4 regions of the Streptomyces sp. NPDC002018 genome follow, and region 1 is predicted to be linked to each of the others. Evidence: riboswitches for the same ligand, from Rfam matches in the RefSeq annotation. Region 1 holds a riboswitch; each other region holds the start of a gene.
What was found. Region 1 has a riboswitch for cobalamin ahead of ACFYYH_RS04040 (ribonucleoside-diphosphate reductase subunit alpha). Riboswitches for the same ligand answer to the same signal wherever they lie in the genome.
Positions count from the first base shown of each region.

Region 2: another riboswitch for cobalamin. It lies ahead of metE (5-methyltetrahydropteroyltriglutamate--homocysteine S-methyltransferase); the one in region 1 lies ahead of ACFYYH_RS04040 (ribonucleoside-diphosphate reductase subunit alpha).
Region 3: another riboswitch for cobalamin. It lies ahead of ACFYYH_RS06125 (ABC transporter substrate-binding protein); the one in region 1 lies ahead of ACFYYH_RS04040 (ribonucleoside-diphosphate reductase subunit alpha).
Region 4: another riboswitch for cobalamin. It lies ahead of cobN (cobaltochelatase subunit CobN); the one in region 1 lies ahead of ACFYYH_RS04040 (ribonucleoside-diphosphate reductase subunit alpha).

Region 1 covers NZ_JBIASO010000002.1:119,814-127,141, reverse strand. Annotated here, with positions in the region: gene ACFYYH_RS04045 (ribonucleotide-diphosphate reductase subunit beta) at 1-427, opposite strand, end outside; gene ACFYYH_RS04040 (ribonucleoside-diphosphate reductase subunit alpha) at 427-2,856, opposite strand; cobalamin riboswitch at 3,000-3,142, opposite strand; gene mctP (monocarboxylate uptake permease MctP) at 3,357-4,988, opposite strand; gene ACFYYH_RS04030 (DUF3311 domain-containing protein) at 4,985-5,254, opposite strand; gene ACFYYH_RS04025 (GntR family transcriptional regulator) at 5,519-6,289, opposite strand; gene ACFYYH_RS04020 (sugar ABC transporter substrate-binding protein) at 6,579-7,328, shown strand, end outside.
Region 2 covers NZ_JBIASO010000008.1:302,760-310,087, reverse strand. Annotated here, with positions in the region: gene tuf (elongation factor Tu) at 57-1,226, opposite strand; gene ACFYYH_RS16210 (DNA alkylation repair protein) at 1,600-2,319, opposite strand; gene ACFYYH_RS16205 (TVP38/TMEM64 family protein) at 2,548-3,249, shown strand; gene ACFYYH_RS16200 (enoyl-CoA hydratase/isomerase family protein) at 3,321-4,460, opposite strand; cobalamin riboswitch at 4,539-4,792, shown strand; gene metE (5-methyltetrahydropteroyltriglutamate--homocysteine S-methyltransferase) at 4,956-7,328, shown strand, end outside.
Region 3 covers NZ_JBIASO010000003.1:111,140-118,467, reverse strand. Annotated here, with positions in the region: gene ACFYYH_RS06155 (MBL fold metallo-hydrolase) at 1-511, opposite strand, end outside; gene ACFYYH_RS06150 (PLP-dependent cysteine synthase family protein) at 975-1,925, opposite strand; gene ACFYYH_RS06145 (MoaD/ThiS family protein) at 1,925-2,227, opposite strand; gene ACFYYH_RS06140 (putative leader peptide) at 2,332-2,448, opposite strand; gene ACFYYH_RS06135 (ABC transporter ATP-binding protein) at 2,518-3,306, opposite strand; gene ACFYYH_RS06130 (FecCD family ABC transporter permease) at 3,303-4,349, opposite strand; gene ACFYYH_RS06125 (ABC transporter substrate-binding protein) at 4,356-5,369, opposite strand; cobalamin riboswitch at 5,418-5,552, opposite strand; gene ACFYYH_RS06120 (Mov34/MPN/PAD-1 family protein) at 5,542-5,955, opposite strand; gene ACFYYH_RS06115 (amino acid permease) at 6,126-7,328, opposite strand, start outside.
Region 4 covers NZ_JBIASO010000006.1:359,444-366,771, reverse strand. Annotated here, with positions in the region: gene ACFYYH_RS12965 (precorrin-8X methylmutase) at 1-40, opposite strand, end outside; gene ACFYYH_RS12960 (cobalamin biosynthesis protein CobG) at 70-1,818, opposite strand; cobalamin riboswitch at 1,882-2,030, shown strand; gene cobN (cobaltochelatase subunit CobN) at 2,064-5,963, shown strand; gene ACFYYH_RS12950 (hypothetical protein) at 6,222-6,398, opposite strand; partial or broken gene ACFYYH_RS12945 (excalibur calcium-binding domain-containing protein) at 6,457-6,555, shown strand; gene ACFYYH_RS12940 (M4 family metallopeptidase) at 7,170-7,328, shown strand, end outside.

The sequences.
Region 1 (7,328 bases):
CCGCGAAGGCCGCCGTGCGGTCCTCCGGGTCGGGGAGATAGGTGTCGAGCAGCGTCAGATAGAACTGGACGTGCACGGCCTCCTCGAAGAGCTGGCGGGAGAGATACAGCCGCGCCTCGGGGGAGTTGATGTGCCGGTAGAGCGTCAGCACCAGGTTGTTCGCCACGATCGAGTCGCCCGTCGCGAAGAACGCGACCAGCCGGCCGATCATGTGCTGTTCGGCGGGGGAGAGCTTGGCGAGGTCGGCGACGTCGGAGTGCAGATCGACCTCCTCCACCGTCCAGGTGTTCTTGATCGCGTCCCGGTAGCGCTCGTAGAAGTCCGGGTAGCGCATCGGGCGCAGCGTCAGCTCGAAGCCCGGGTCCAGCAGGTTCTTCGTCGTCGCACTGGTCCGGTCGTCGGTACGGCCGGTGGTGTGAGTGGTCATTACTGGCATGCCTCGCAGGACTCGGGGTTCTCCAGGGAGCAGGCCACGGCTTCCTCCGCCGTGGGGGCCATGGCCGCGGTGGCCGCCGAAGTGGCCGTGGCGGCCGTCGGCGCGGTCGCCTGAGCGGGTACGACCGCGCGGGCCGCCCCCGCCGCCCGCGCGATCCGTGTCGCCGGGCGCGAGCGCAGGTAGTACGTGGTTTTGAGGCCCTTCTTCCAGGCGTACGCGTACATCGAGCTGAGCTTCCCGATGGTCGGCGTCTCCAGGAACAGGTTCAGCGACTGGCTCTGGTCCAGGAACGGCGTACGGGCCGCCGCCATGTCGATCAGTCCGCGCTGCGGGATCTCCCACGCCGTGCGGTACAGATCGCGCAGCTCCGCCGGGATCCAGGTGAAGCCCGCCACCGAGCCGTTGGACTCGCGCAGCGCCTCGCGCGAGTGCGCGTCCCAGACGCCCAGCCGCTTCAGGTCCGCCACCAGATACGAGTTGACCTGGAGGAACTCGCCCGAGAGCGTCTCGCGCTTGAAGAGGTTGGAGACCTGCGGCTCGATGCACTCGTACACACCGGCGATCGAGGCGATGGTCGCCGTCGGGGCGATCGCCAGGAGCAGTGAGTTGCGCATCCCGGTCGAGGCGACCCGGGCGCGCAGTGCCGCCCAGCGCTCCGGCCAGGTCAGGTCCACGTCGTAGTGGTCCGGGTGCAGTACCCCCCGGGCCGCGCGGGTCCGGGACCAGGCGGGCAGGGGGCCGTCGCGCTCGGCCAGGTCGCAGGACGCCTCGTACGCGGCGAGCATGATCCGCTCGGCGATCCGGGTGGAGAGCGCGGCGGCCTCGGGGGAGTCGAAGGGCAGCCGCTTCTTGAAGAAGACGTCCTGGAGACCCATCGCGCCCAGGCCCACCGGGCGCCACTTCGCGTTGGAGTTCCCGGCCTGCTCGGTCGGGTAGAAGTTGATGTCCACGACCCGGTCGAGGAAGGTCACGGCCGTACGGACGGTCTCGTCGAGCCGCTCCCAGTCGATCTCGCCCGACTCCAGCACGAACGCGCCGAGGTTGACCGAGCCGAGGTTGCAGACGGCCGTCTCGCCGTCGTCGGTGACCTCCAGGATCTCCGTGCAGAGATTGGAGGAGTGGACGACGCTGCCGGGCTCGGCGGTCTGGTTGGCCGTACGGTTCGAGGCGTCCTTGAAGGTCATCCAGCCGTTGCCGGTCTGCGCGAGGGTGCGCATCATCCTGCTGTACAGCTCCCGGGCCGGGAGGGTTCTGCGGGCCAGGCCCGCCGCCTCCGCCGCGCGGTACGCCGCGTCGAACTCGTCACCCCACAGATCGACCAGCTCCGGCACGTCGACGGGGGAGAAGAGCGACCACCCGCCGTCGGACTCGACGCGGCGCATGAACTCGTCGGGGATCCAGTGCGCGAGATTCAGGTTGTGGGTGCGCCGCGCGTCCTCGCCGGTGTTGTCCCGCAGCTCCAGGAACTCCTCCAGGTCCGCGTGCCAGGTCTCCAGATAGACACAGGCGGCGCCCTTGCGCCGGCCGCCCTGGTTGACGGCGGCGACCGAGGAGTCGAGGGTGCGCAGGAAGGGGACGATGCCGTTGGAGTGCCCGTTGGTGCCGCGGATCAGTGAACCGCGCGAGCGGATGCGGGAGTACGAGAGGCCGATGCCGCCCGCGTGCTTGGAGAGCCTGGCCACCTGGTGGTACCGGTCGTAGATGGAGTCCAGCTCGTCGAGCGGGGAGTCAAGCAGATAGCAGGAGGACATCTGGGGGTGGCGCGTACCGGAGTTGAAGAGCGTCGGCGAGGACGGCAGATAGTCCAGCCGGCTCATCAGCCGGTACAGCGCGGCGACCTCCTCCAGCGCGCGCACGCTCTCGTCCTCGGCGAGGCCGGACGCCACGCGCAGCAGGAAGTGCTGCGGGGTCTCGGTCACCTGACGGGTCAGCGGGTGACGGAGCAGATAGCGGCTGTGGAGCGTACGCAGTCCGAAGTAGCCGAAGCGGTCGTCGGCGGCCGGGTCGACCAGTTGGTCGAGGCGCGCGGCGTGCCGGGTGACGAAGGCGGCCGTACGGTCGGCGATCAGGCCCTCGCGGTGGCCGGTCGCGACCGACGCGGAGAACGACACCGCGCCCTGGCCCGCGGCCTCGTCGGCGATGGCGCGGGTGAGCAGCCGGGCGGCGAGCCGGGAGTAGGCGGGGTCCTCAGCGATCAGCCCGGCCGCCGCCTCGGTGGCGAGCCCGCGCAGTTCGGCCTCGTCCGACGCGGCGTTACGGCCCCGCAGCGCGGCGGCGGCGACCCTGCCGGGGTCGGTGTCGGGCAGATCGGCGGTCAGCTCCGTCAGGGTCCGCAGCAGCGCGGTCCCGGGGCCGTCCACCGCCGCTGCCGGGGCCTGCTTCAGGTCCGCGGAGGCCGGATCGGCTGGCGCGATGGTCACGTGGTGCTCTCCCTCGCTCGGCTCCGGACCGTCGCGAGGGGCAGGGCGGCGCGCACAGCCGTACGGCCCCTCCCGGGGCAGCGCGGAGTGCGGCGTCCACCGGCCCAACCGCGAGGCCCGGACGTCTCGGCGCCCGGATCGGTCGAACCGGACGCACCGTCGGCAGGTGTTCGGACTCGCGGGCATGACAAAGCACACCACAGCACACCGTTGCGGGACAGTTCCGGATTCCCACCGGATTCCCCTGCGTCGACAGCGAGGTCGAGCATACATCTGGGGTGCGGGCCCCGTGCCACCCCCCAGATGTTGTGTCGTGTGCGGTCTGCCCCGGGGTGCCGGACTCATCCGCCACGGGCCCGGGGACAACGCGGAACGGGTCCGCCATGGGCGCGGGGGCAACGCGGAACGGGTCCGTCACGGGCGCGGGGGCAACGGGGAACGGGCCGCCGCGGCCCCCTCATGCGGGGTCGCGGCGGCCCGTTCACGGCCGTACGGGAGGTTCAGCGCACGGGCTCGCCCGAGGTGGCCGCGGGAAGCTCGGTCCGGACGCCCGGGTCGCCCGCGTCCGCCGTGTAGTCGGACGGCGAGGTCTCGTCGATGCCCTCGGGGGCCTTGAGCGCCCGCATGACGAAGGTCAGCACCACCGTCACCACCACGTTCAGCACGAACGCGGTGAGGCCGATGTAGCCGATCTCCCCGATCCCCGGGATCTCCGCCGAGGAGCCGCCGAAGTGCTTCTGGGTGGGGCTCGCGACACCGTACGCCGCGGCCGTGCCGTACAGCATGCCGACGCCCCAGCCGACGAGCAGCGCCCAGCGGTGGAACCAGCGGGTGAACAGACCGCCGACCAGGGCCGGCATCGTCTGGAGGATCCAGATCCCGCCCAGGAGCTGGAAGTTGATCGCCACCGTCTTGTCCATGGAGAGGACGAAGACCAGCGCGCCGACCTTCACCAGCAGCGAGACGATCTTCGAGACCTTGGTCTCCTGGGCCGGTGTCGCGTCCGGCTTGATGAAGTCCTTGTAGATATTGCGGGTGAAGAGATTGGCGGCGGCGATCGACATGATCGCGGCCGGCACCAGCGCGCCGATACCGATGGCCGCGAAGGCCACTCCGGCGAACCAGTCGGGGAACATGGTCTCGAAGAGCTGCGGGATCGCGAGCTGTCCGTTCTCCACCTTGATCCCGGCGGCGATGGCCATGAAGCCGAGCAGCGCCAGCAGACCCAGCATCAGTGAGTACAGCGGCAGGATCGTGGTGTTGCGGCGGATCACGTCGCGGCTCCTGCTGGAGAGCGTCGCCGTGATGGAGTGCGGATACATGAAGAGCGCGAGCGCGGAGCCGAGCGCCAGCGTGGCATAGCCCCACTGCCCGGCGTCGCCCGGCACGAGCGCCCCGCGCGGCTGGCCGGTCGCCGGGTTGGGCTCCGCGAACGCCTCGCCCGCCTTGGCGAAGATGTCGTCGAAGCCGCCCAGTTTGATCGGGATGTAGATGATCGCCACGGCGATCACCAGATAGATCAGGGTGTCCTTGACGAAGGCGATCAGCGCGGGCGCGCGCAGTCCGGAGGAGTAGGTGTACGCGGCGAGCACACCGAAGGCGATGAGCAGCGGAAGGTCCTTGATGAACCAGTTGGTGTTCTCACCGCCGCCGAGGCCCATCACATCCAGCACCGCCTGGATGCCGACGAGCTGGAGCGCGATGTACGGCATCGTGGCGAGGATGCCGGTGAGGGCGACCGCCAGCGAGAGCCCCTTCGAGCCGAACCGCCCCCGGACGAAGTCCGAGGTGGTGACGTACCCGTGCTTGTGCGACACCGACCACAGCCGCGGCAGGAAGGTGAAGATCAGCGGGTAGACGAGAATGGTGTACGGCACGGCGAAGAAGCCGGCCGCGCCGGCCGCGTAGATCGCCGCCGGGACGGCCACGAAGGTGTACGCCGTGTAGAGGTCGCCGCCGAGCAGGAACCAGGTGACCCAGGTGCCGAACGACCGGCCCCCCAGCCCCCATTCGTCGAGGCTGTTCTCGTTCTCGGCCTTGCGCCAGCGCGTGGCCAGGAACCCCATGACCGTGACGGCCAGGAAGAAGAAGATGAAGACGGTGAGCGCGACACCGTTCACGCCGTCGTTCATCGCGACGCACCTGCCCTGCGGGCGCGCTGGTCACGCTGCCAGAGCTGGTAGGCGACCATGGTCAGCGCGGTCGAGACCATCACCCAGGCCATCTGGTACCAGTAGAAGAACGGGATGCCGATGAAGGTGGGATCGGTCTTCGCGTAGGAGCTGACCCAGAGCAGCGCCACGAAGGGCGCGAGGAGACAGAGCGCGATCACCACGCGCGCGGGCGTGACCGTCGGGGGTCGCGTCGTGGGTGGTTTCTCTTCCGGAACTTCTGACACAGCGGATCTGTCCCCTCACTGATCGCCATTGATTAACGCGCAGGAAATCTAGTGCAAGGGCGTCGGCAGGGGGTAGGTCCGGATGTGAAGGACTGGGAGGCGAACGCGAAGGAACCGGGCCCCGGGGCCCGGTTCCTGACCGTACGTCCGATCTTTCCGTACGCTCGCTCCCGCGCCGCCCGCGGCGGTCCGGGGTCGGCGGCCCGAGGCCGGCGGGCCGAGCGAGCAGGCCGGCGTCAGCACGCCGGGGCCGGCGGTTCGGCGTCAGCGCGCCGGGCGCTTGAGCCGGGCCACGAACTTGTAGCGGTCGCCCCGGTAGACCGAGCGCACCCACTCCACCGGCTCGCCCGCGGCGTCCAGCGAGTGCCGCGAGAGCATCAGCATCGGCAGCCCGACGTCCGTGCCGAGCAGCCCGGCCTCACGCGGGGTGGCCAGGGAGGTCTCGATGGTCTCCTCGGCCTCGGCGAGATGGACGTCGTACACCTCGGCCAACGCCGTGTAGAGGGAGGTGTACTTGACGAGCGAGCGGCGCAGGGCGGGAAAGCGCTTCGCCGAGAGATGCGTGGTCTCGATGGCCATCGGCTCCCCGCTCGCCAGCCGCAGCCGCTCGATGCGCAGGACGCGCCCGCCCGCGGTGATGTCGAGCAGCCCGGCCAGCGTGTCATCGGCGGTGACATAGCCGATGTCCAGGAGCTGGGACGTCGGTTCCAGCCCCTGGGCCCGCATGTCCTCGGTGTACGAGGTGAGCTGGAGTGCCTGGGAGACCTTGGGCTTGGCGACGAAGGTGCCCTTGCCCTGGATCCGTTCGAGCCGGCCCTCGACGACCAGTTCCTGGAGCGCCTGGCGCACGGTGGTCCGTGAGGTGTCGAACTCGGCCGCGAGTGTACGCTCCGGAGGAACCGGGGTACCGGGCGGAAGAGTTTCCGTCATATCGAGCAAGTGCCGCTTCAGACGGTAATACTTAGGCACGCGTGCCGTGCGGATGGGAGCTCCGGTCTCGGTCTCTGTGGTGCTCCCGCCCCCGTCCGTGGCCATGGCCTGCCTTCCCGACTCCTGCGCTGCTGCCGTCACCGGCTCCTCCGTCTGTCGCGGCTCACATGGTGGCACGGGCCGGCCACGGGTCGTCGCCCTCCCTCAGGTGTCGGTCCGATAACGGACACGACTGCCCTTCTTATACACCCTTGACACCCCTAAAGGTCTAGGCCAAGCTCCCCGTACTGGTCTAAACCATTAAAGACCAGGTCCCAGCCCCAGCAGTACTCGTCGTAAGTCTTCGCGGTCTTCGCGGTGGGCAGGGGTTGCAGGCATCCCTGAGGAGGGTGGCGTGAAGCGCAAGCTCATCGCGACGGTCGGCGTCGCGGGCATGATGGTCGGTATTGCCGCGTGTGGCTCGGACGACAGCACGGCGTCGAAGGATCCCAAGGACCGTAAGGAGACGCTGACCGTCTGGCTCATGTCGGACGCGCAGAGCACCTGGCCGGAACTGGTCAAGGACGTCAACGACCAGTTCAAGGCCAAGTACCCGAATGTCACGGTCAAGGTCCAGTACCAGCAGTGGGCGGACAAGGCCAAGAAGCTCGACGCGGCGCTCGCCGGCGACAAGTTCCCCGATGTCGTCGAGCTGGGCAACACCGAGACGATGACGTACATCCTCAACGGCGCTCTCGGTGAGATCGACCCCAAGAAGTACGAGAACTCGGACACCTGGATCAAGGGTCTGAAGGACACCTGCTCGTTCGAGGGCAAGCAGTACTGCGTGCCCTACTACGCGGGTGCCCGTGTGGCGATCTACAACAAGGACATGTTCAAGGCCGCCACCGGCTCGGACGTGCTGCCCGCCACCGAGGACGAGCTGACCGCGGCCCTCGGCAAGGTCGGCGCCAAGTACGGCAAGGACAAGGCGTTCTCGCCGCTCTACCTGCCGGGCCGCTACTGGTACGCGGCGATGTCCTACGTCGCGGCGTACGGCGGCAAGATAGCCACCTACGACGAGGGCGCGAAGGAGTGGAAGTCCAGCCTCTCCTCCCCCGAGGCGCAGAAGGGCATCCAGCACTTCGTCGACCTGGTGAACAAG
Region 2 (7,328 bases), on a different contig from region 1:
GGACCCACGGGCCCGGGACCCCCGGGCCCGGAGGCCCGTCGGGTTCCTCGGGCCCGTCAGAGCAGTGACGTGACCGTACCGGCGCCGACCGTGCGTCCGCCCTCGCGGATCGCGAAGCCCAGCCCCGGCTCCAGCGGTACGTCACGGCCCAGCTCCACGGTCAGGCTGACCGTGTCCCCGGGCCGTGCGACGGCCGTCCCGCCCAGGTCGATGTCACCGACCACATCCGCCGTACGGATGTAGAACTGTGGCCGGTACCCACTGCCGACCGGAGTCGTGCGGCCACCCTCGCGTGCGGAGAGCACATACACCTGTGCGGTGAAGCGTCGGCTCGGCATGAGACTGCCCGGCGCCGCCACCACATGGCCGCGGCGCACCGCGTCCCGGGGCAGCCCGCGCAGCAGCAGCGCGACATTGTCCCCGGCCTCGGCGGACTCCATCGGCTTGCCGAAGGTCTCCAGACCGGTGACCACCGTCTCCACCTCGGCGCCCAGCACCTCCACCCGGTCGCCCACCCGCACCGTGCCGCGCTCGACGGCGCCGGTGACGACCGTGCCGCGCCCGGTGATGGTGAGGACGTTCTCCACCGGGAGCAGGAACGGCGCGTCCGTGTATCTGACGGGCATCGGCACATAGGTGTCGACGGCGTCGAGCAGCGCCTCCACGGCCGCCGTCCAGCGCGGGTCCCCCTCCAGGGCGCGCAGCCCCGACACCCGCACGACGGGCGCCGCGTCGCCGCCGTAGCCGTGGGCGGTGAGCAGTTCGCGCACCTCCAGCTCGACCAGGTCGGTCAGTTCGTCGTCGCCCGCGTCGGCCTTGTTGAGGGCGACGACGATGTGGTTGACACCGACCTGACGGGCGAGCAGGACATGCTCGGCGGTCTGCGGCATGATCCCGTCGAGCGCGGAGACGACGAGGATCGCCCCGTCGAGCTGGGCGGCGCCGGTCACCATGTTCTTGATGTAGTCGGCGTGGCCCGGCATGTCCACATGGGCGTAGTGCCGGGTGTCCGTCTCGTACTCGACGTGCGAGATGTTGATGGTGATCCCGCGGGCGGCCTCCTCCGGGGCCCGGTCGATCCGGTCGAACGGTACGTAGGTGCCGGACCCGCGGTCGCTGAGGACCTTGGTGATGGCGGCGGTCAGGGTGGTCTTGCCGTGGTCGACATGGCCCATGGTGCCGATGTTCAGATGCGGCTTGGTGCGCACGTATGCCGTCTTGGGCATGCTTCCTTCCAGGAACTCGAAGCGTGAGAGGGACCCCCGGGCCTTGCCGACCCTCCCCCTGCGGGGTCCGCCGGACGATCCGGGAAGGGTCAGCTTCGGGCGCCGCCGAGAGGCGCCGCGGCGACTGCCGCCGCCGCGGCAGCCGTCGCCGCCGCGGTTCCGGCGGCCGGTGCCGCCACGCACGTGTCGGGGAACACGGCAGCCTTCGGCGCGTCCGCGACCGCGGACGACGCTGCGAGGAAGGCGTACCGGAACATGCCGTCGATCCTCGTTCATGGCCGCCGCCGCGTCGAATGGTTTTCCCCGTGTGCCGACGGCCGCCCACCGGTGCCCATGTGTGCCCACGCGTGCCGGGCCGGCCGGTGAGCCCGCGTCAGAAGTGCTTCAGGGCCTCGCGCACGGAGAGCGGGGAGAGCCGGTCCCGCGCCCCCTCGACAAACTCCCGTACGGCCGCGGGATCGGTCTTCGCGTACTCCCGCAGAGCCCAGCCGATGGCCTTGCGGATGAAGAAGCCGGGGTGGCCGGCGCGGCGCAGGCAGTGGTCGAAGAGGCGCGCGGCGTCGGTGCCGCCCTTGTAGGCGAGCTGGTGCAGCAGGGCGGTACGCGCGACCCAGAGGTCCTCGTCGTCGATCCACCGGTCCATGTCGTCCGTCAGGGCGCGGTCGGCGGTGACCAGCGGGCCCGCGACATGCGCGGCGAGCGGATCGACGGTGTCCCACCAGGGGACGGTGGTGACGAGATGGCGTACGACGGGCAGGAACCCGGACGAGCAGCGCCCGCTGTACCGGCGCAGATAGTCGACCGCGAAGTACTGGTACTCCCGCTCGGGCAGCTCCCAGCAGCGCAGGGCGATCGCCGCGCAGTCCGTCTCGTCGGGGCGCGCGGTGCCCGCGAGGACCGAACGGGACAGCGCGCGGCGCTCCGGGGTGGCGATGCCCAGGAACGGCGCGATCCCCTTCATGTACGCGAAGGACTTCCCGGCGCGCACCGGATCGGCCGCCGTGGGATACACGGCGGTGAGCCGCTCCAGCACGGTGTCGGCCAGCGCGCTGTCCGGCACGGGCGGCTTCTGCGTGACCGCGGACGTCGTCATACGGGCACCCTACGGCGCCCCTCGGACATCGGGCGCGGATCCACCCTCCCCGCGGAAGGGGCGGATCCGCCTCCCGTGCGGAATTGCCCGTTCCCGCGCGGGCCCTCCGCCCATTCCCGCGCGGACCTGCGACTTCGCCGCCGGGGCGCTCGCCCTGTTGTGCCGCGCGGGGCGTGCCCGCCATCCCGCGCCCGGCACCCGGCCATCTTCGTCGGTTAGGCTCGCCGGGTGCTCGCACCCGTCTCCCGGTCCTCGCCAAGCCTCGCGCTCCGTTGTTACCGGGCCCTTCTCTCGCCCTGGGCGCGGTTCTCCGTGCTCGTGGCCCTGCTGGCCGCTGCGGCCGTCGTGGTGCTGCTGTACGAGCCGCAGAAGCTGCTGGCCGACGGCTGGCCGCCCCAGGTCGGCGGAGGCGTCGCCGTGGTGCTGTTCGTCGTGGCGTACGGGCTGTGCGTGACGGCGTTCGTACCGCGTCCGCTGCTCAACATCGCGGCCGGGGCGCTCCTCGGCTCCACGATCGGGCTGGCCGCCGCGCTGGCGGGGACGGTGCTGAGCGCCGCGCTCTCCTTCGGGCTCGGCCGCTTCCTCGGCCAGGAGGCCCTGCGTCCGCTGCTGCGGGGCCGCTGGCTGACGGCGGCGGACCGTCAGCTCAGCGCCCACGGCTTCCGGTCGATGCTGGCGATCCGGCTCTTCCCCGGAGTGCCGTTCGGCCCGAGCAACTACTGCGCGGCCGTCTCCCGTATGCGATGGGCGCCGTTCCTGCTGGCGACGCTGATCGGTTCGATCCCCAACAACGCGGCCTATGTGGTCGCGGGGAGCCGGGCCGCCTCGCCGACCTCACCGGTGTTCCTGATCGCCATGGGCTTCATCGTGCTCTCCGGTCTGGTCGCGGCGGTGGTCGCCTGGCGCAAGCGCCACCACCTCCGCCGCTGACCCGGGACCCGCCGCCGCTCCGGCGCGCGGGCCTCCCCTCGCGGGGCCCGTTCTCTGCAAAGGTCCGTTCTCTACGGAGTTCCGTCGCCGGGTTTGCTTCCGGCTCCGGCCCCGGCCCCCTTCCCGTCCCCGGCCCCGTCCCCGAGCGCGGGGCCGAGTCCGAGGTCGCCGCCGGGCGGCGGGGCGAAGAACCGTGCCACATCGGCCTCGGAGACCCCGGCCAGTTCCCTCGGTGACCACCGTGGCCTGCGGTCCTTGTCGATGACCTGCGCGCGGATGCCCTCCAGCAGATCGTGGCCGGTCAGCGCGGCGCACGAGGCGCGGTACTCCTGGTCGAGCACCTGCTCCAGCGTCGGCAGCCGACGGGCCCGGCGCATCGCTTCCAGGGTCGCCTTGAGCGCGGTGGGCGAACGGGTCAGGATCGTCTCGGCGGCCTCCTTCGCGGCGGGCCCGCCGCTGCCGAGCAGCCGCTCGACGATCTCCTCCACCGTGTCCGCCGCGTAGCAGACGTCGATCCACTCGCGGTCCGCGGCGAGTTGGCCCTCGGGCGCGGTCGTCGCGTACCCCTGTACCGTCCCGCCGACGTCCGCCGCCTCGCGCACCCCGGGTCCGGCCAGCGCGTTCCGCAGACCGGCCAGCCGCTCCGAGGGGACGAAGCGGTCCGCGAGCCCGCAGAGCAGGGCGTCCGCCGGGCCCACCGCCCTTCCGGTGAGGGCGAGATGCGTGCCCAGCTCACCCGGCGCGCGGGAGAGCAGGAAGGTGCCGCCCACATCGGGGACCAGGCCGATCCCGGTCTCCGGCATCGCGACCACCGACCGTTCGGTGACGATCCGATGGCTGCCGTGTGCGGAGACACCGACTCCGCCGCCCATCACGATGCCGTCCATCAGCGCGACATAGGGCTTGGGGTAGCGGGCGATACGGGCGTTGAGCCGGTACTCGTCGCGCCAGAAGGCGGGCGAGGCGGAGCCTCCGGAGCGCCCGTCCTCGTGGATCGCGCGGATGTCGCCCCCGGCGCACAACCCGCGCTCGCCGGCGCCCGAGATGATCACCGCGGTGACGCTCGCGTCGTCCTCCCACTCCGCGAGGGCCTCCGAGATCCGCCGCACCATGGGGTGGGTGAGGGCGTTGAGGGCGCGGGGGCGGTTGAGCGTGATGTGCGCGGCGCGGCCCGCCCGGCCGAGCAGTACCGGTTCGTCGTCGTGGACCATGCCGCCCAGTATCCGCCACGCCGGAATCCGTCGGGTCCGTTCCGTGGACCGGGCTGGCCGCCTCCTCACCCGAGCCTCTAGGCTGGACACGCAGTCGGTTCGCCCTGCCCGCCAGGCAGACGCGTCGCAAGAGGGAACCCGGTGGAAATCCGGGACTGCCCCGCAGCGGTGAGTGGGAACGACCGCCGTCATACGCACTGGACGCACTCCGTCCGGGAAGCGACGGCCAGTAGGAGCCTCGTACCGGTCCGTACGTCATCCGTACGGCCAACGGCTACGGCCACGAGGCGTGCCCATGAGTCCGAAGACCTGCCACTGCCCGTGTGCGAGCACCGCACACGGAGATCTCGGTGACCTCGTGGGCGGGTCGGCGGATACGGGCGGGCGGGCGTGACACATGGCCGTGTGGAGCGCGGCACCGCCCCCATCTCCGTTTCCTCGTCTCCCTCGGGTTCCGCCGGGATCGTTCCCGCACGACTCGCGAAGGAGAGTCCCGTGACATCCACGTCCGCAGCCGCGGCATCCCGGTCACATCCGGCGTCGGCATCGACATCGACATCGGCATCCGCGCCGGCATCGGCGGCACGGCCGAGGCCGGGGTCCACCGTCCTCGGCCATCCGCGCCAGGGCGCCGACCGGGAACTGAAGAAGGCCGTCGAGGGGTACTGGAAGGGCCGGGTCACCGCGGACGCGCTGCGGGAGACCGCCGCCGGACTGCGCCGCGACACCTGGCGCCGGCTGGCCGACTCCGGTCTCGACGAAGTGCCCACGGGCGACTTCTCGTACTACGACCATGTGCTCGACACGAGTGTCATGGTCGGCGCGATCCCGGCCAGACACCGGGCCGCCGTCGAGGCGGACCCGCTCGACGGCTACTTCGCCATGGCGCGCGGTGCCCAGGATGTCGCGCCCCTGGAGATGACCAAGTGGTTCGACACCAACTACCACTACCTCGTGCCCGAGTTGGGCCCCGACACCGTTTTCACCGCGGACTCGGCCAAGCAGGTCGCCGAGCTGCGTGAGGCCCTCGCACTCGGCCACACCGCCCGGCCGGTGCTCGTCGGCCCCGTCACCTATCTGCTGCTCGCCAAGCCCGCGCCGGGTGTGGCGGCCGACTTCGAGCCGCTCACCCTGCTCGACCGGCTGCTGCCGGTGTACGCGGAGGTCCTGGCCGATCTGCGCGCGGCCGGTGCCGCCTGGGTGCAGCTCGACGAGCCCGCGCTGGTCCAGGACCGTACGCGCGCCGAACTGAACGCGCTCGCCCGCGCCTACCGGGACCTCGGCGCGCTCACCGACCGGCCCCAGCTCCTGGTGGCGTCGTACTTCGACCGCCTCGGCGAGGCCCTCCCCGTGCTGGTGAGGGCACCCGTCGACGGGCTCGCGCTGGACTTCACCGGCCCCGCGTCCGTCAATCTCACGGATCTCGCGGCGGTCGGCGGACTGCCCGGCAAACGGCTGGTCGCCGGGGTGGTGGACGGCCGCAATGTGTGGATCAACGACCTCGCGGCCTCGCTGACCACCCTCGCCACCCTGCTCGGCCTGGCCGACCGGGTCGATGTGTCGACATCCTGCTCGCTGCTCCATGTCCCGCTGGACAGCGCCGCCGAGCGGGATCTCGATCCCCAGCTCACCCGGTGGCTGGCCTTCGCACGCCAGAAGACCGACGAGGTCGTCACCCTCGCCCGGGGCCTGGGGCGGGGCACCGACACCGTCGCGGCCCGGCTCGCCGCGAACCGCGCCGATCTGGCCTCCCGCGCCTCCTCCGCGATCACCCGCGATCCCGCGGTACGGGCCCGCTCGGTGGCGGTGACGGACGCGGACGTCCGCCGGGACCAGCCGTACGCCGAGCGCACCGTGGCCCAGCAGACACGGCTCGGACTGCCGCCGCTGCCCACGACCACCATCGGATCGTTCCCGCAGACCGACGAGTTGCGTACGGCGCGCGCCGCACTGCGGGCGGGGCGGCTGGACGAGGCCGGATACGACGAGCGCATCGAGGCCGAGATCCGCGAGGTCGTCTCCTTCCAGGAGAAGGCGGGTCTCGACGTCCTGGTGCACGGCGAGCCCGAACGCAACGACATGGTGCAGTACTTCGCCGAGCGGCTGACCGGGTATCTCGCCACCCGGCACGGCTGGGTCCAGTCGTACGGCACCCGCTATGTCCGCCCGCCGATCCTGGCCGGGGACATCTCGCGGCCCGCCCCGATGACCGTCGCCACCACGGCGTACGCGCAGTCGCTGACGAACCGTCCGGTCAAGGGCATGCTGACCGGCCCGGTCACCATGCTGGCCTGGTCGTTCGTCCGTGACGACCAGCCGCTGGGCGAGACCGCCCGGCAGGTGGCGCTCGCGCTGCGCGACGAGGTCGCGGATCTGGAGGCCGCGGGCACCGCCGTCATCCAGGTCGACGAACCGGCGCTGCGGGAGACCCTGCCGCTGCGCGCGGCGGACCGGCCGGCCTATCTGGAGTGGGCGACCGAGGCGTTCCGGCTCACCACGGCCGGTGTCCGTCCCGACACCCAGATCCATACACACATGTGCTACGCGGAGTTCGGTGACATCCTCCGGGCCATCGACGACCTGGACGCCGATGTGATCAGCCTGGAAGCCGCCCGCTCCCATATGCGGGTCGCCGACGAGCTGGCGGCGGCGCGCTATCCGCGTGAGGCCGGCCCGGGGGTGTACGACATCCACTCACCGCGGGTGCCCTCGGCCGAGGAGATGACCGTCCTGCTGGGCACGGCACTGGAGGCGATCCCGGCGCGGCGGCTGTGGGTCAATCCCGACTGCGGGCTGAAGACGCGGGGCTGGGCCGAGGTCCGTACGTCCCTGGAGAATCTCGTCGCCGCGGCCCGGACGGTCCGGGGC
Region 3 (7,328 bases), on a different contig from region 1:
GCTCGACCAGTGGTTCGCAGACGCCGGTGTCACCGGAGTAGGTGAGCGACCGGCCGCCGTGCTCGATCCGGGCGGCGAAGGTCTCTATGGGGTGGGAGACCTTCTCCGTACGGACCGAGAAGGGGCCGATGTCGAAGGAGCCCGGCTTGAGCGTGTGGAAGTCGAAGACCTCGCTCATGGACTTGTCCGTCGGGGTGTCCGCGTAGGCCGTGGTGAGGCGCTGCTCGGTGCCCTCGGGCCCGTACACCGGGATGGCGTCGCAGCGACCGCCCTCGAAACGGTAGTAGCGGGCGACGAAGTAGCCGCACATGTCGATGCAGTGGTCCGCGTGGAGATGGCTGAGGAAGATGGCGTCGAGGTCGTAGAGACCAACGTGGCGCTGCAACTCGCCAAGGGCGCCATTACCCATGTCGAGGAGCAGCCGGAAGCCGTCGGCCTCTAGGAGGTAGCTGGAGCAGGCCGATCCCGCGGAGGGGAACGAGCCCGAACAGCCGACGACGGTGAGCTTCATGGAACGTGAACCTCCGTGGCGTGGAAGGGGGGCGACGGGGGTTGTGCGGTCCGTCGAGCGTAAAGCGCGAAACGGCTGGTCGCTCCTCCACAGCGGTCCGTTGTGGGAGAACTCACCTGCGCTGTCACCGGTTCGGATGGACGGGGACGGCGGGGTGACGACGGGTCCGGCCGGGGCCGTACACGCGTCCGGCCCCCTGCCCGGATCGGGCGGAGGGCCGGTGCGCGGTCCGCGGACGCGGTCCGGGGCGGCCGCGCGGGGACGGGCCGGGACGCGGGGCCGGACACCGGATGGTGCGCGGGGCGGGACGCCGGATGGCGCGCGGGGCTGGACGCCGGATGGGATACGGGGCGGGACGCGGTGCGCGGACGCCGGACGGGGAGCACGGCCGCCGTCGGACGGCCGTGCCGGACGCCGGGACGGCCGGTTCGGGCCCGGCTCATGTCCCGGACCGGGTCCGGGGTCACGCCCAGAGCTGGCCGTGCAGGGTCTCGATGGCCTCTTCCGTGGTGGCCGCCGTGTAGACGCCCGTGGAGAGGTATTTCCAGCCGCCGTCCGCGACGACGAAGACGATGTCGGCGCTCTCCCCGGCCTTGACCGCCTTGCGCCCGACGCCGATCGCCGCGTGCAGCGCGGCGCCGGTCGACACCCCCGCGAAAATGCCCTCCTGCTGGAGCAGTTCACGGGTACGGGTGACCGCGTCGGCCGAGCCGACGGAGTAACGCGTGGTGAGTACCGACGCGTCGTACAGCTCGGGAACGAATCCCTCGTCGAGGTTGCGCAGGCCGTAGACGAGGTCGTCGTAGCGCGGCTCCGCGGCGACGATCTTGATGTCGGGCTTCTGTTCCCGCAGGAAGCGTCCGACGCCCATCAGCGTGCCGGTCGTGCCGAGCCCGGCCACGAAGTGGGTGACGGACGGCAGGTCGGCGAGGATCTCGGGGCCCGTGGTGGCGTAGTGGGCGCCCGCGTTGTCGGGGTTGCCGTACTGGTAGAGCATCACCCAGGAGGGATTCTCGGCCGCCAGTTCCTTGGCGACCCGTACCGCCGTGTTGGAGCCGCCCGCCGCCGGGGACGGGACGATCTCCGCGCCCCACATCGCCAGCAGGTCGCGCCGCTCCTGGGAGGTGTTCTCCGGCATCACGCAGACGATGCGGTAGCCCTTGAGCCTGGCCGCCATGGCGAGCGAGATACCGGTGTTGCCGCTGGTGGGCTCCAGGATGGTGCAGCCCGGGGTGAGCCGGCCGTCCTTCTCGGCCTGCTCGACCATATGAAGGGCGGGCCGGTCCTTGACCGAGCCGGTCGGGTTGCGGTCCTCCAGCTTGGCCCAGATCCGGACGTCGTCCGAGGGGGACAGCCGGGGGAGCCGTACCAGAGGGGTGTTGCCGACCGCCGCCAGCGGGGAGTCGTAGCGCATCAGGCCGGGATCGCTTCGAGCGCGCCGCCGGCCACCGCGGGGAGGATGGTGACGCTGTCGCCGTCGGCGAGCTTGGTGGAGACGCCGTCGAGGAAGCGGACGTCCTCGTCGTTGAGGTAGACGTTCACGAACCGGCGGAGCTGGTTGCCGGCGGCCGGGTCGAGGAGCCGCTCCCGGATACCGGCGTGCCGGGATTCGAGGTCGGCGAACAGCTCGGAGAGCGTGTCACCGGTGCCCTCGACGGCCTTCGCGCCGTCGGTGTAGCTGCGGAGGATGGTCGGGATGCGGACCTCGATGGCCATGGCATGGGCTCCTGTCGGGAGATGGCGTGACGGGCGCGCGGCGCGGGCCCCCGCGCGAGGGGGTGTGGTGCGGATACGGCCGGACGGCGCTCGGGGGCTGTCGCTCAGCCGGCGGCGCTGTCGGGACAGATGGCACTGGCGAGGCGGCACAGATCGACGTGCAGCCGCGCCACGAGCAGCGGGGTGCTCGGCGTCTTGTCGCTCACGTCGGTGAAAACCATGGCTTCATGGTATCGATTCCCGGTCGCCGCCCCGGTAGGGGATCTCGCGGGACGGACGACCGGTGTTCGTCAGATGGACGGCGGCAGATAGACGACGGTGGGGGCGCCGGTGACCGGATGGGTGGTGACCTCGGCCGATACCCCGTAGACCCGCGCGAGCAGCTCGGGGGTCAGAACGGAGCGGGGGGTTCCGGAGGCGACGATCCGGCCGCCCTGGAGCACATGGATCCGGTCGCAGTAGTAGGCGGCGAGGTTCAGATCGTGCAGGGCCAGCAGATTGGTGGTGCCGGACCCTCTGATCAGGGTGAGGACATCGAGCTGGTACCTGATGTCGAGATGGTTGGTCGGTTCGTCGAGTACGAGCAGGGACGGGCGCTGGACCAGGGCGCGGGCGATGAGCGCGCGCTGCCGTTCACCGCCGGACAACGAGGGGAAGGCACGGTCCGCGAGGGCGGCGATCCCGACCCGGCCGAGCGCCGCGTCGGTGAGGGCGGTGTCGGCGGTCGTGTCGGCCTCCCAGAAGTGTTTGTGCGGCGAGCGGCCCATGGCGACGACCTCGCGCACGGTCAGCTCGAAGTCGGACCCACCGTCCTGCGGGACGGCGGCGACACGGCGTGCCCGTGCCTTGGCCGTCATGGTGTGCAGATCGTCGCCGTCGAGCAGGGCGTGTCCCGCGGTGGGACGGAGGGTCCCGTACACACAGCGCAGCAGGGTGGTCTTGCCGCTGCCGTTGGGGCCGACGAGTCCGACGGTCTCGCCGGGGGCGGCGGTCAGCGCGGCGCCGTCGACGAGCAGCCGTCCTCCGGTCTCGTACGAGAGCCCCTCGATCCGCAGTCCGGCGGCGTCCGGGGCGGTCATACCGGTGCTCCTTCGGGGCGGCGGCGCATCAGCCACAGGAAGAGCGGCCCGCCGGTGAGCGCGGTGAGGACGCCGACGGGGATGTCCTGGGGCGCGGCGACGGTACGGGCCGCGAGATCGGCGACGACCAGGGCGAGCGCCCCGCCCAGTGCCGCGACGGGCAGCAGGACGCGATGACCGGCGCCGACGGCCATCCGGGCGGCGTGCGGGGCCAGCAGTCCGATGAAGCCGACGGCCCCGCTCGCGGCGACCATCACCGCGGTGACGAGCGAGGCCAGGACGAAGACGGCGGCCCGGAAGCGTGAGGTGTCGAGGCCGAGGACGGTCGCGCCCTCCTCCCCCACGAGCAGCAGATCGAGCGGCCGGGCCAGCGCCATGAGCAGGGCGGTCCCGGCGGTGAGCGCGACGGCGGGCACGGCGAGCGTGGCCCAGCGGGCGCTGCCGAGGCCGCCGAGCGACCAGTAGAGCGCCTCCTGGAAGTGCTCGGGCCTGGCGGAGAGCATCAGGATCAGGGTGGTGAGCGCGGAGAGGATGTACGAGACGGCCACCCCGGCGAGCACCAGCCCGCCGCCGGTCATCGTGGAGCCGCGCCGGGCCAGCCCGTACACCAGCGCCAGCGCGAGCAGCGCCCCGGCGAAGGCGGCGGCCGGCATGGCGACGGTGGTGGTGACCCCGCCGCCGATGCCGAGGACCAGCACCAGTACGGCGCCGGTGGAGGCCCCGGAGGAGATGCCGAGCAGGAACGGGTCGGCGAGCCGGTTGCGTACGAGTGCCTGGAGGACGGTGCCGACGACGGCGAGCCCGGCGCCGACGATCGCGCCGAGCAGCACCCTCGGCAGCCGTACGTCGAGGACGATGGTGCGGAAGGGGCCCGGCTCGGCGCCGCCGGCCAGGATCGTGAGCACCTGGCCGGGCGGGATCCGTACGGAGCCGAGGGCGAGGCCCGCGACCACGGCGACGGCGAGCGCGGCGGCGAGGCAGCCGAGCACGAGGGTGTGGCGGAGCCGCCCGTGGGCACGGGCGGGCGCGGTCGCGCGGCTCACGGCGGCTTACTTCACGGCTTCGGGGTGGAGCTGGGCCGCGAGCCGTTCGACGGCGGCGGGGGCCCGTACGCCGAGGACCACGTCCGAGAGGGGCATGACCGCGAACCGCTGGTTCCTGACGGCCGGTACGTCCTTGAGCACCGGGTCCTCCAGCAGCCGCTTCTTCTTCTGCGCGACGGTGGTGGAGCCGTAGTCGTAGATGACGATGACGTCGGGCTCGCGTGCGACGACCTGTTCCCAGGTGGCGTCGCCGAAGGACTTGTCGAGATCGGCGAAGACATTGCGTCCGCCGGCCAGCCCGATCAGTTCGTTGCCGATGCCCGTGCCGCCGGCGGTGAACGCGGTCTTGTCGCCGCTGTCGTAGACGAAGACGGAGAGCGGTTCGACGCCCTTCAGCTCGTCGGCGGTGGACGCGACGGTGGTGCGGGCGTCCGCGATCCACGCGCGGGCGCGGTCCTGGACACCGAAGGTACGGCCGGTCTCCTCGACCTCCCGGTAGACGTCGTCCATGGTCGTCCGGCCGTCGGCGCAGTTCTCCAGATTGAGCCGGGTGCCGATCCCGGAGGCCTTGAGGTCGTCGCGGCTCCGGCCGTCCTTGGCGGCGAACGCGCTGGCGTATCCGCCGTAGACGAAGTCGGGGTTCGCGGCGAGGAGCTTCTCCTTGGCGGGGTACTCCGCGGAGAGGACGGGGACGCTCTTGTACGCCTTCTCGTAGGCGGGGAGGATCCGGTCGTCCAGCCAGGCGGTGCCGACGAGGGACTTCTCCAGGCCGAGCGCGAGCATGATCTCGGTGACGTGCTGGTTCATGGTGACCACCCGCTTCGGCGGCGCCTGGTAGGTGGTGGTCACCCCGCAGTTGGTGACGGTGTACGGGAAACCGGGCGCGGCCTGGGCGGCGGGCCGGCCGGCCGCCGGCTCCGCGGTGTTCCCGGAGGTGCCGCAGGCGGCGAGCGGGAGCAGTACGGCGGATATGAGGGCGAGCGGCACGGCGGGTGCGAGCGCACGGCGGCGCCGGGACAGGACAGACACGACTGGGCCTCCTCCGGGGGATTTCCGCGTCCCCTGGCTGGTGGGAGAAGGGCGGCAGGTCAGTTCCTGGCTGGCAGGCTTCGCGCCTGGTCACAGTGGCGGGACCGCGCCGGTTTCGCACCGGCTTCCTGGGTCCTGCCGCCTCGGTTCGGGTCCGAGTCTCTCAGACGATCTCGACGGGCTCCTCGGTGACCTCGCCGTCGACGATCCGGTACGAGCGGAACTGGAAGGGGCCCGCGTCATCGGTGTCCGCGGTGGAGACCAGCACATAGTGGGCGCCGGGCTCGTTGGCGTAGGCGATGTCCGTACGGGACGGGTAGGCCTCGGTCGCGGTGTGCGAGTGGTAGATGATCACCGGCTCCTCGTCGCGGTCGTCCATCTCCCGGTAGAGCTTGAGCAGATCCGCCGAGTCGAACTCGTAGAAGGTGGGTGAGCGGGCGGCGTTGAGCATGGGGATGAACCGCTCGGCCCGTCCGCCGCCCGCGGGGCCCGCGACCACACCGCAGGCCTCGTCGGGGTGGTCGGCTCGCGCGTGCGCGACGATCTGGTCGTGCAGGGCCTGGGTGATGGTGAGCATGCAGAGAATATAAGCGGACACCGCGGAGCACGGCGAAGGCCCCCGGACACCGGTCCGGGGGCCTTCGTACGGCAGGTGGCCGGGCCCTGTGGGGGCCTGTGTGGCCAGGCCCTGTGGGGCCCTGTCCTGCTCCTGTCCAGGATCTGTTCCTGTCCAGGATCTGCCGGGACCTAGTCCACGGCGGAGGCGTACTCCCGCTCGGCGCGCTGCGCGATCGCGGGGTTGCGGCGCTTCAGGAACTGCCAGCCCGCCGCCAGGGCCACCGCCCAGACCGCCGCGACATAGAGACAGACCCGCGCGTCCTTGTCGTAGGCGATCAGACAGGTCACCAGGGCCAGGAAGGCCACCGCGACCCAGCTGAAGAGCGCGCCGCCGGGGGCCGGGAAGGACGAGGCCGGCAGCCGGCCCGCCTCCACACCCCGGCGGTAGCGGATATGGCTGATCAGAATCATCATCCAGGTCCAGATGCCGGCGGCGGTGGCCACGGAGGTCACATAGCCGAAGGCCTTCTCCGGGACGACGTAGTTGAGGACCACGCCGATGCCCATCAGGACGACGGAGACGGTGATGCCGAAGGCGGGGGTCTTACGGGAGTTGAGCCGGCCGAAGATTGTCGGCGCCTCGCTGTTGGCGGCGAGGTCGCGCAGCATCCGCCCGGTGGAGTACATCCCGGAGTTGCACGAGGAGAGCGCGGCGGTCAGCACGACGAAGTTGACGATGCCGGCCGCGAGCGGGATGCCCATCTTCTCGAAGGCGTGGACGAAGGGGCTGTTGCCCGCCGAGAACTCGGTCCACTTGACGACGGCGAGGATGACGGAGAGCGCGCCGACGTAGAAGACGATGATGCGCCAGGGCAGCGTGTTGATGGCCTTGGGCAGGGTCTTCTCGGGGTTCTCCGACTCGCCCGCGGTCACCCCGACCAGTTCGACTGCGAGATAGGCGAACATCACCCCCTGGAGGGTCATCAGGCTGGAGCCGATGCCGTTCGGGAAGATCCCGTCGTGTGCCCAGAGGTTGGAGGCGGCGGCGGTCTCACCGGCGTCGGAGAAGCCGAGGGTGAGGACGCCCAGACCGATGACGATCATGCCGATGATCGCGGTGACCTTGATCATCGAGAACCAGAACTCGACCTCGCCGAAGATCTTCACCGAGATCAGATTGACGCCGAAGAGCACCACCAGGAACACCAGCGCGCTGACCCACTGGGGGATCTGCGGGAACCAGAAGTGGATGTAGATCGCGGCGGCGGTCAGTTCCGCCATTCCGGTGACGACCCACATCAGCCAGTACGTCCAGCCGGTGGCGAAGCCGAAGAACGGGCCGAGGAACTCCCGGGCGTACTCCGCGAAGGAGCCCGAGACCGGCCGGTAGAG
Region 4 (7,328 bases), on a different contig from region 1:
GGCGGTATATCGCCGCGCCGTCCTTCTCGTAGTCGAACACCGTGGGCTCGTTGGGCACTGTGGTCTCGCTCATCTCGTCACTGTGGTTGTGCGTGCCGCCGCCACCGCGTCGGCGAGTCGGGGTCCGGTCGCGAGCGCGAGCGTGGTCGCGGTCGTGGTTGTGGTCGTAGTCATGGTCGGGACAACTGTCGTGGTTGCCGTTGCCGTTGCCGTTGCCGTCGCGGGCGCGGTTACCGTTGCCGTCGCCGGCGCGGTCGTGGTCACTGGCGCGGTTACGGTCACGGTCGTGCCGCCCCGTACGGAGACGCGGTAGGCGTTGTCGCCCGTCGCGACCACATCCACCCAGGCGCCCTGCGGATGGCCGCAGCGGCGTTCGCAGCCCGACCAGTAGACCGGGAGCGCGTCGCCCCCCGCCCCCGGCCTGCCCGGTGCCGGACGCAGCGCCTCGGCCGCGTCCGCCCGTACGTCCGCGAGCGCCTTCGCGCAGCCGGGCCGGCCGGTGCAGGCGCCGACCCCGTGCCAGGGGGAGGCGGGATCGGTGACCAGCCCGGCGGTACGGAAACGTTCCAGCAGGTCGTCGGCCGTGGCCGGGTCCAGCCCCGGCACGATGACACCCCGCCAGGGGGTGACGCGCAGGGCGGCGGCCGGACCGGGAGCGACACGCGCCGAGGTCAGCAGTCGCCACTGTGCCGCGCTCAGCCGTCCCAGCGGCGCGTGGACGGAGACGGCCACGGTGCCGTCGGGGGAGCGGATGAGCCCGGGAAGCGGGGGCCTCCCGTCGTGACCGGGGCCCTCCGTCACATACGCCGTCACATACGCCGTGGCGTTCGCGGGCTTCGCGGGCTTCGCGGGCTTCGCGGGCTTCGCGGGCTCCGTGGCTACGGCGGGTTCCGCGACGATGCCCGCTCGGCTCAGCCGTGCCGCCACCGCCGCGTCCAGTTCGAGTGCGTGGCCGGGCGGCAGCTCCCGCACCCGCCAGGCGCCCGAGCCGCTCGCCTCCGCCACCGTGAGAAACGTCTCCGCGGCCAGGAGGGCGGCCCTCGGCGCATCGGCGGCCTTCACCCGCAACCCCGACCGATTGGCTCCGGTATGTACGGTCGCCGTGCCGTCGGGTCGTGCGAGCAACGTCACATCGGCGCCCAGGGCCGCCATGTCCCCACGGCCGTCGTCCAGCGCGAACAGGAAGCGGCCGGAGAGACCCGTCGCCGCGTCGCTCGCGCACAGGAGTCCGTCCAGTTCCCGGGCCCACAACTGCGGCTGTCCGGCGCCGAGTCCGCCGTGCCGGGCGCCTCCGCCGAATCCGTCGAGGCCCGACAGGGGGGACGCGACGATGTTCCGTACCCGTTCATGCCGTTCGGAGGGCAGCAGACCGGCTTCGTGGAGCAGTCCGGCGAGTTCGGTGCCGCAGCCCGCGCCCGCGCCCCTGCCCCTGCCCGGACTCGTACCCGTACCCGTACCCAGCCCCCGGAGCTGGACATTGCCCCGGGAGGTGATGTCGACATGTCCGTCGCCCAGGCGCTCCGCCGCGTCCGCCAGCGTCTCCGCCTGACGGTACGTCAGCAACCCGCCGGGCAGCCGCAGTCGGGCCAGCCACCCGTCGTCCGCGCCGTGCAGCCGCAGAGCGCCGGGGCAGGCGTCACCACCCTCCCGTACGGGAACCCGCACGGAACCGGGAGCGGAAGCCCGCACGGAGCCCGGGACGGGAACCCGCACGGAACCGGAAGCGGATGCCCGCACCGGATCCGGGACGGAGGCCCGCGAGGGAGCTTCGTCCCGGTTGGCGGGTGTTGGCGAGGTGGGCGGCATGGCGGCGAGCATACCCACGTACCCCCGCGCCCCATCCTGGGCGGCCGGGCGCTCTCCCCGCCCGTGACCTGCTGCACCTACTATGCAGACGGCGGGTCCGGTGCCCGTCAACGCCAGCGACGGCGTCAGGGGAGGAAGCCCGGTGAGAATCCGGCGCGGTCCCGCCACTGTGAGCCCGGCAGCAGCCGGGTGAGCCAGGAACTCCCGCCGTCCTCCCTACCGCCCGGGGCGCGGACCCCGAGGAAGGCAGACGCCGCATGATCCTGCTCCTGTCGACGTCCGACACCGATCTGCTCAGCGCCCGTGCGGCGGGCGGTCCGGTCCCGTACCGGTACGCCAACCCCGCGCGGCTCGTGCTCGACGAACTGCCCGCGCTACTGGAGGGCGTCGACCTCGTCGTCGTACGGCTCCTCGGCGGACTGCGCGCCTGGCAGGACGGGATCGACCTCCTCCTTGGGGAAGGCGCTACCGACGGCCGTTCCGCCGCCCGCCGCGACACCGCCGACACCGACGACCGCGACAGCGCCGCCGACACCGCCGCCGACCGGCCGCCCGTCACGAACCGGCCGCCCGTCGTGGTCCTCACCGGCGAGCAGGCCCCGGACGCCCAGTTGATGGAGGCCTCCACCGTCCCCATCGGTATCGCCGCCGAGGCCCACGCGTATCTCGCCCACGGCGGTCCCGCCAACCTGGAGCAGCTCGCCCGCTTCCTCTCCGACACCGTCCTGCTGACCGGTCACGGCTTCGAGCCGCCCGCTGCGTCGCCCACCTGGGGCCGGGCCGAGCGCCCCGCCGTCGCGGGCCGCGCGGATGCCGGCCGGCCGCTGGTCGCGGTGCTCTACTACCGCGCGCACCATCTCAGCGGCAACACCGCCTTCGTGGACGCCCTGTGCGATGCCATCGAGGAGGCCGACGGGCGCGCCCTCCCCCTCTACGTGTCCTCGCTGCGCGCCCCGGAGCCGGAGCTGCTGGAGGAGCTGAGCGGCGTCGATGTCATCATCACCACCGTGCTCGCCGCCGGCGGCACCCGGCCCGCCGAGGCGTCGGCGGGCGGCGACGACGAGGCGTGGGACGCGGGAGCCCTGGCCGCGCTCGACGTACCGATACTCCAGGCCCTCTGCCTCACCAGCAGCCGGGCCACCTGGGAGTCGAGCGACGAGGGACTGTCGCCGCTGGACGCCGCCTCGCAGGTGGCGGTGCCGGAGTTCGACGGGCGGCTCATCACCGTCCCGTTCTCGTTCAAGGAGCTGGACCCCGAGGGCCTGCCGGTGTACGTGGCCGACCCCGAGCGGGCCGCGCGGGTGGCCGGTATCGCCGTACGGCACGGCCGGCTGCGCCACCGCCCGAACGCGGAGAAGCGCGTCGCGCTGGTGCTGTCCGCGTACCCGACCAAGCACTCCCGTATCGGCAACGCGGTCGGCCTCGACACCCCCGCCAGCGCCGTGGCCCTGCTGCGTGAACTGCGCGACCAGGGCTATGACTTCGGCGGCACGAGCGGCACGAGCGGCATAGGCAGCGCAGGCGGCACGACCGGCACAGGCAATGCAGGCAGTGCAGGCAGTGCGGGCAGTGCGGGCAGTGCGGGCAATGCAGGCGGCGCAGCCGGTGCGGCCGGCGCAGGCGGCACCGGTACGGAGGACGAGCCGGTCCCCGGTCTGGAGTCGGGCGACGGCGACGAGCTGATCTACGCGCTCATCGAGGCCGGCGGCCATGACCAGGAGTGGCTCACCGAGGAGCAGCTCGCCCGGAACCCGGTCCGTATCCCGGCCGCCGACTACCGGCGGTGGTACGAGAAGCTCCCCGCCGCGCTCCGGGAGTCCGTGGAGGAGCACTGGGGGCCGCCGCCCGGCGCGATGTTCGTGGACCGCAGCCGGGTCGCCTCGGGCGGCGACCCGGACGGCGACATCGTGCTCGCCGCCCTCCGGCGCGGCAATCTGCTGATCCTCATCCAGCCGCCGCGCGGCTTCGGCGAGAACCCCATCGCGATCTACCACGACCCCGATCTGCCGCCGTCGCACCACTATCTGGCCGCGTACCGCTGGATCCAGGCCGACCGCGAGGACGGCGGCTTCGGCGCCGACGCCATGATCCACCTCGGCAAGCACGGCAATCTGGAGTGGCTGCCCGGCAAGAACGCGGGGCTCTCGGCCGCCTGCGCGCCCGATGCCGCGCTGGGCGATCTGCCGCTGATCTATCCGTTCCTGGTCAATGACCCGGGCGAGGGCACACAGGCCAAGCGCCGCGTACACGCCACGCTCGTGGACCATCTCGTGCCGCCGATGGCGCGCGCCGAGTCGTACGGCGACATCGCGCGCCTGGAGCAGTTGCTCGACGAGTACGCGGCGATCTCCTCGATGGACCCGGCGAAGCTGCCCGCGATCCGCGCGCAGATCTGGACGCTGATCCAGGCCGCCAAGCTCGATCACGACCTCGGTCTCGACGACCGGCCGGACGACGACGGGTTCGACGACTTCCTGCTCCATGTCGACGGCTGGCTGTGCGAGGTCAAGGACGCGCAGATCCGCGACGGACTGCATGTGCTGGGCGGCGCGCCGACCGGTGACGCCCGGGTCAATCTCGTCCTCGCCATCCTGCGGGCCCGGCAGATCTGGGGCGGTACGACCTCCCTTCCGGGGCTGCGCGAGGCGCTGGGCCTGGACGAGTCGGCCGCGACCCGTACCGACGCCGACGACACGGAGCAGCGGGCCCGCGCGCTCGTCCAGGCGATGGAGGACGCGGAGTGGGACCCGGCGGCGGTGGCGCGGGTGGCGGCCGGTCACCCGGAACAGGTCGCGGACATCCTCGCGTTCGCCGCGCGTGAGGTCGTGCCGAGGCTGGCCGGCACCGTGAACGAGATCGACCATGTGGTGCACGCGCTGAACGGCGGCTTCGTACCGGCGGGTCCGTCCGGATCGCCGTTGCGCGGTCTGGTCAATGTGCTGCCGACCGGCCGCAACTTCTACTCCGTCGACCCCAAGGCCGTCCCGAGCCGGCTCGCCTGGGAGACCGGACAGGCCCTCGCCGACTCCCTCCTCGACCGCTACCGCGCCGACAACGGCGACTGGCCGACCTCCGTCGGGCTCTCGCTGTGGGGTACGAGCGCGATGCGCACCTCCGGCGACGACATCGCCGAGGCCCTGGCGCTGCTGGGGATCAGGCCGGTCTGGGACGACGCCTCGCGCCGGGTCACCGGTCTGGAGCCGATCGCGCTCGACGAACTGGGCCGCCCCCGGATCGATGTCACCCTCCGGATCAGCGGTTTCTTCCGTGACGCCTTTCCGCACGCGATCGGTCTGCTGGACGACGCGGTACGGCTGGCGGCGTCGCTGGACGAACCCGCCGACGCCAACCACATCCGCGCCCACGCCCAGGCCGATCTGGCGGCGCACGGTGACGAACGCCGGGCCACCACCCGTATCTTCGGCTCCCGGCCCGGTACGTACGGCGCGGGCATCCTCCAGCTCATCGACAGCCGCGACTGGCGTACGGACGCCGATCTCGCCGAGGTCTACACGGTGTGGGGCGGGTACGCGTACGGCCGCGAGCTGGACGGGCGGCCCGCACGCGCCGAGATGGAGACCGCGTACAGGCGCATCGCGGTGGCCGCGAAGAACACCGACACGCGCGAGCACGACATCGCGGACTCCGACGACTACTTCCAGTACCACGGCGGCATGGTGGCCACGGTCCGCGCGCTGAAGGGGACGGCCCCGGAGGCGTACATCGGGGACTCCACCCGCCCGGAGACCGTCCGTACGCGCACGCTGGTCGAGGAGACGTCCCGTGTCTTCCGCGCCCGGGTGGTCAACCCCCGCTGGATCGAGGCGATGCGCCGCCACGGCTACAAGGGCGCTTTCGAACTCGCCGCGACCGTCGACTATCTCTTCGGGTACGACGCGACGACGGGTGTGGTCGCGGACTGGATGTACGACAAGCTGACCGAGACCTATGTCCTGGACCCGGAGAACCGCGCCTTCCTCCAGGAGGCCAACCCCTGGGCCCTCCACGGCATCGCGGAACGTCTGCTGGAGGCCGAGTCACGCGGTATGTGGGCCAAGCCGGACCCGGCGGTGCTGGACGAACTGCGGAAGGTGTTCCTGGAGACGGAGGGAGACCTGGAGGGGGAGCAGGACGGGGAGCACGACGGGCAGGAGTGACGGGTCCCTCCCGATCCGTCCCCACCCTGATCCACTGATCCGTCCCTCCTGATCCACGCGTCTGTCCCTCCTGATCCACGCGCCTCTGTGGGCCCGCCTCCGCGCCGGAGGCGGGCCCACACGCTTTGGTCACAAGTGGGTCACTAAGAGCGCACATACCCTCCATACTCATGCGCCGCGTCGCTACGTTCATCCCCCCGCTGGCATCGGTGGTGCCGGCGGGGGGACGGCGACGGATCAGGCGGTGAGCGAGGGGCCCTATCCCTCGGTGACGGTCACGACGACGGCGACCGCCGCCCCCGAGCCCCGCGCCACCACGACGGTGACGGCGAGCCCGAAGCCGGTCCCCACCGTCACGAAGACGAAGACCGTACGCGTCACCGTCGCCCCGGCCGCGGGTGGCGACGAGAGCAGTGGCGACGACAGCGGCGACACATCGGGCGGCTCCGGTTCGGACGGGGGCGGAAGCGGCTCTGCGTACTACGGCAACTGCGCGGCGGCACGTGCCGCGGGGGCGGCACCGGTCCGTGTCGGGGATCCCGGCTACGGGCGTCACCTGGACAGGGACGGTGACGGGGTCGCATGTGAGTGACACGCCGAAGGCGGCCTGAGCGCCGAGGCGATGGCTGTACGGAGGGGGCCCGCGGAGCGATCGGCGGAGGGCCGGCGGAAAGGCCGGCAGGGGCCCGGTGGAAGGGCCGGCAGGGGGTCGGCGGAAGGGCCGGCCGCACGCGAGAACGCCCCCTCCGGGGGAGGGGGCGCGATGCTGTTCGACCACGCCGGCACGGGGCCGGCGGCGGGATTCGTACCCGCGATCTGAGATCACTCTAGCCCGGGGCGGCCGGGATTCCGTGGAGGCTGGGCGGACACGCCGGCGGGAATCATTTTTAGCCATGCCCATGACGGAAATGGCCGAAGCGGCCGACGGGGGCGTGTTGCGGCCGCGTAAAGGCGCACGTGACTCCGGCATAGGCCGGCGGCCGGCGGCGAACGGGTGTGCGCCTTTGAGACAACGTTGTCTCGCTCTGCTGACAAAGGCACCTTCCGCTGAAACGATCAACGTACCGCGCGGTCGTCACATCCCCATCGCACAACTCCCTGCCGTCATGAGCCAGCCGGACAGAAGGAGCACCAGGAGTGACGAACAACCCCCGTACCTCCCGTACTTTCGGTACCTCCCGCGATCCCCTCAACTCTCCTTCGAACATGGCCGCTTCACCGCGCCGCCGGCGCGTGGCGACGGCCGCGGCCGTCAGCGTGGCCGCGCTCCTCGTGGCGGTCCTCCCGGCCGCGGGTGCCGTGGCGGGCCCGGTCGGCGCGGACGGCCAGGCACGGCAGACCGTGGCGGAGTCCAGACTCGGTGCG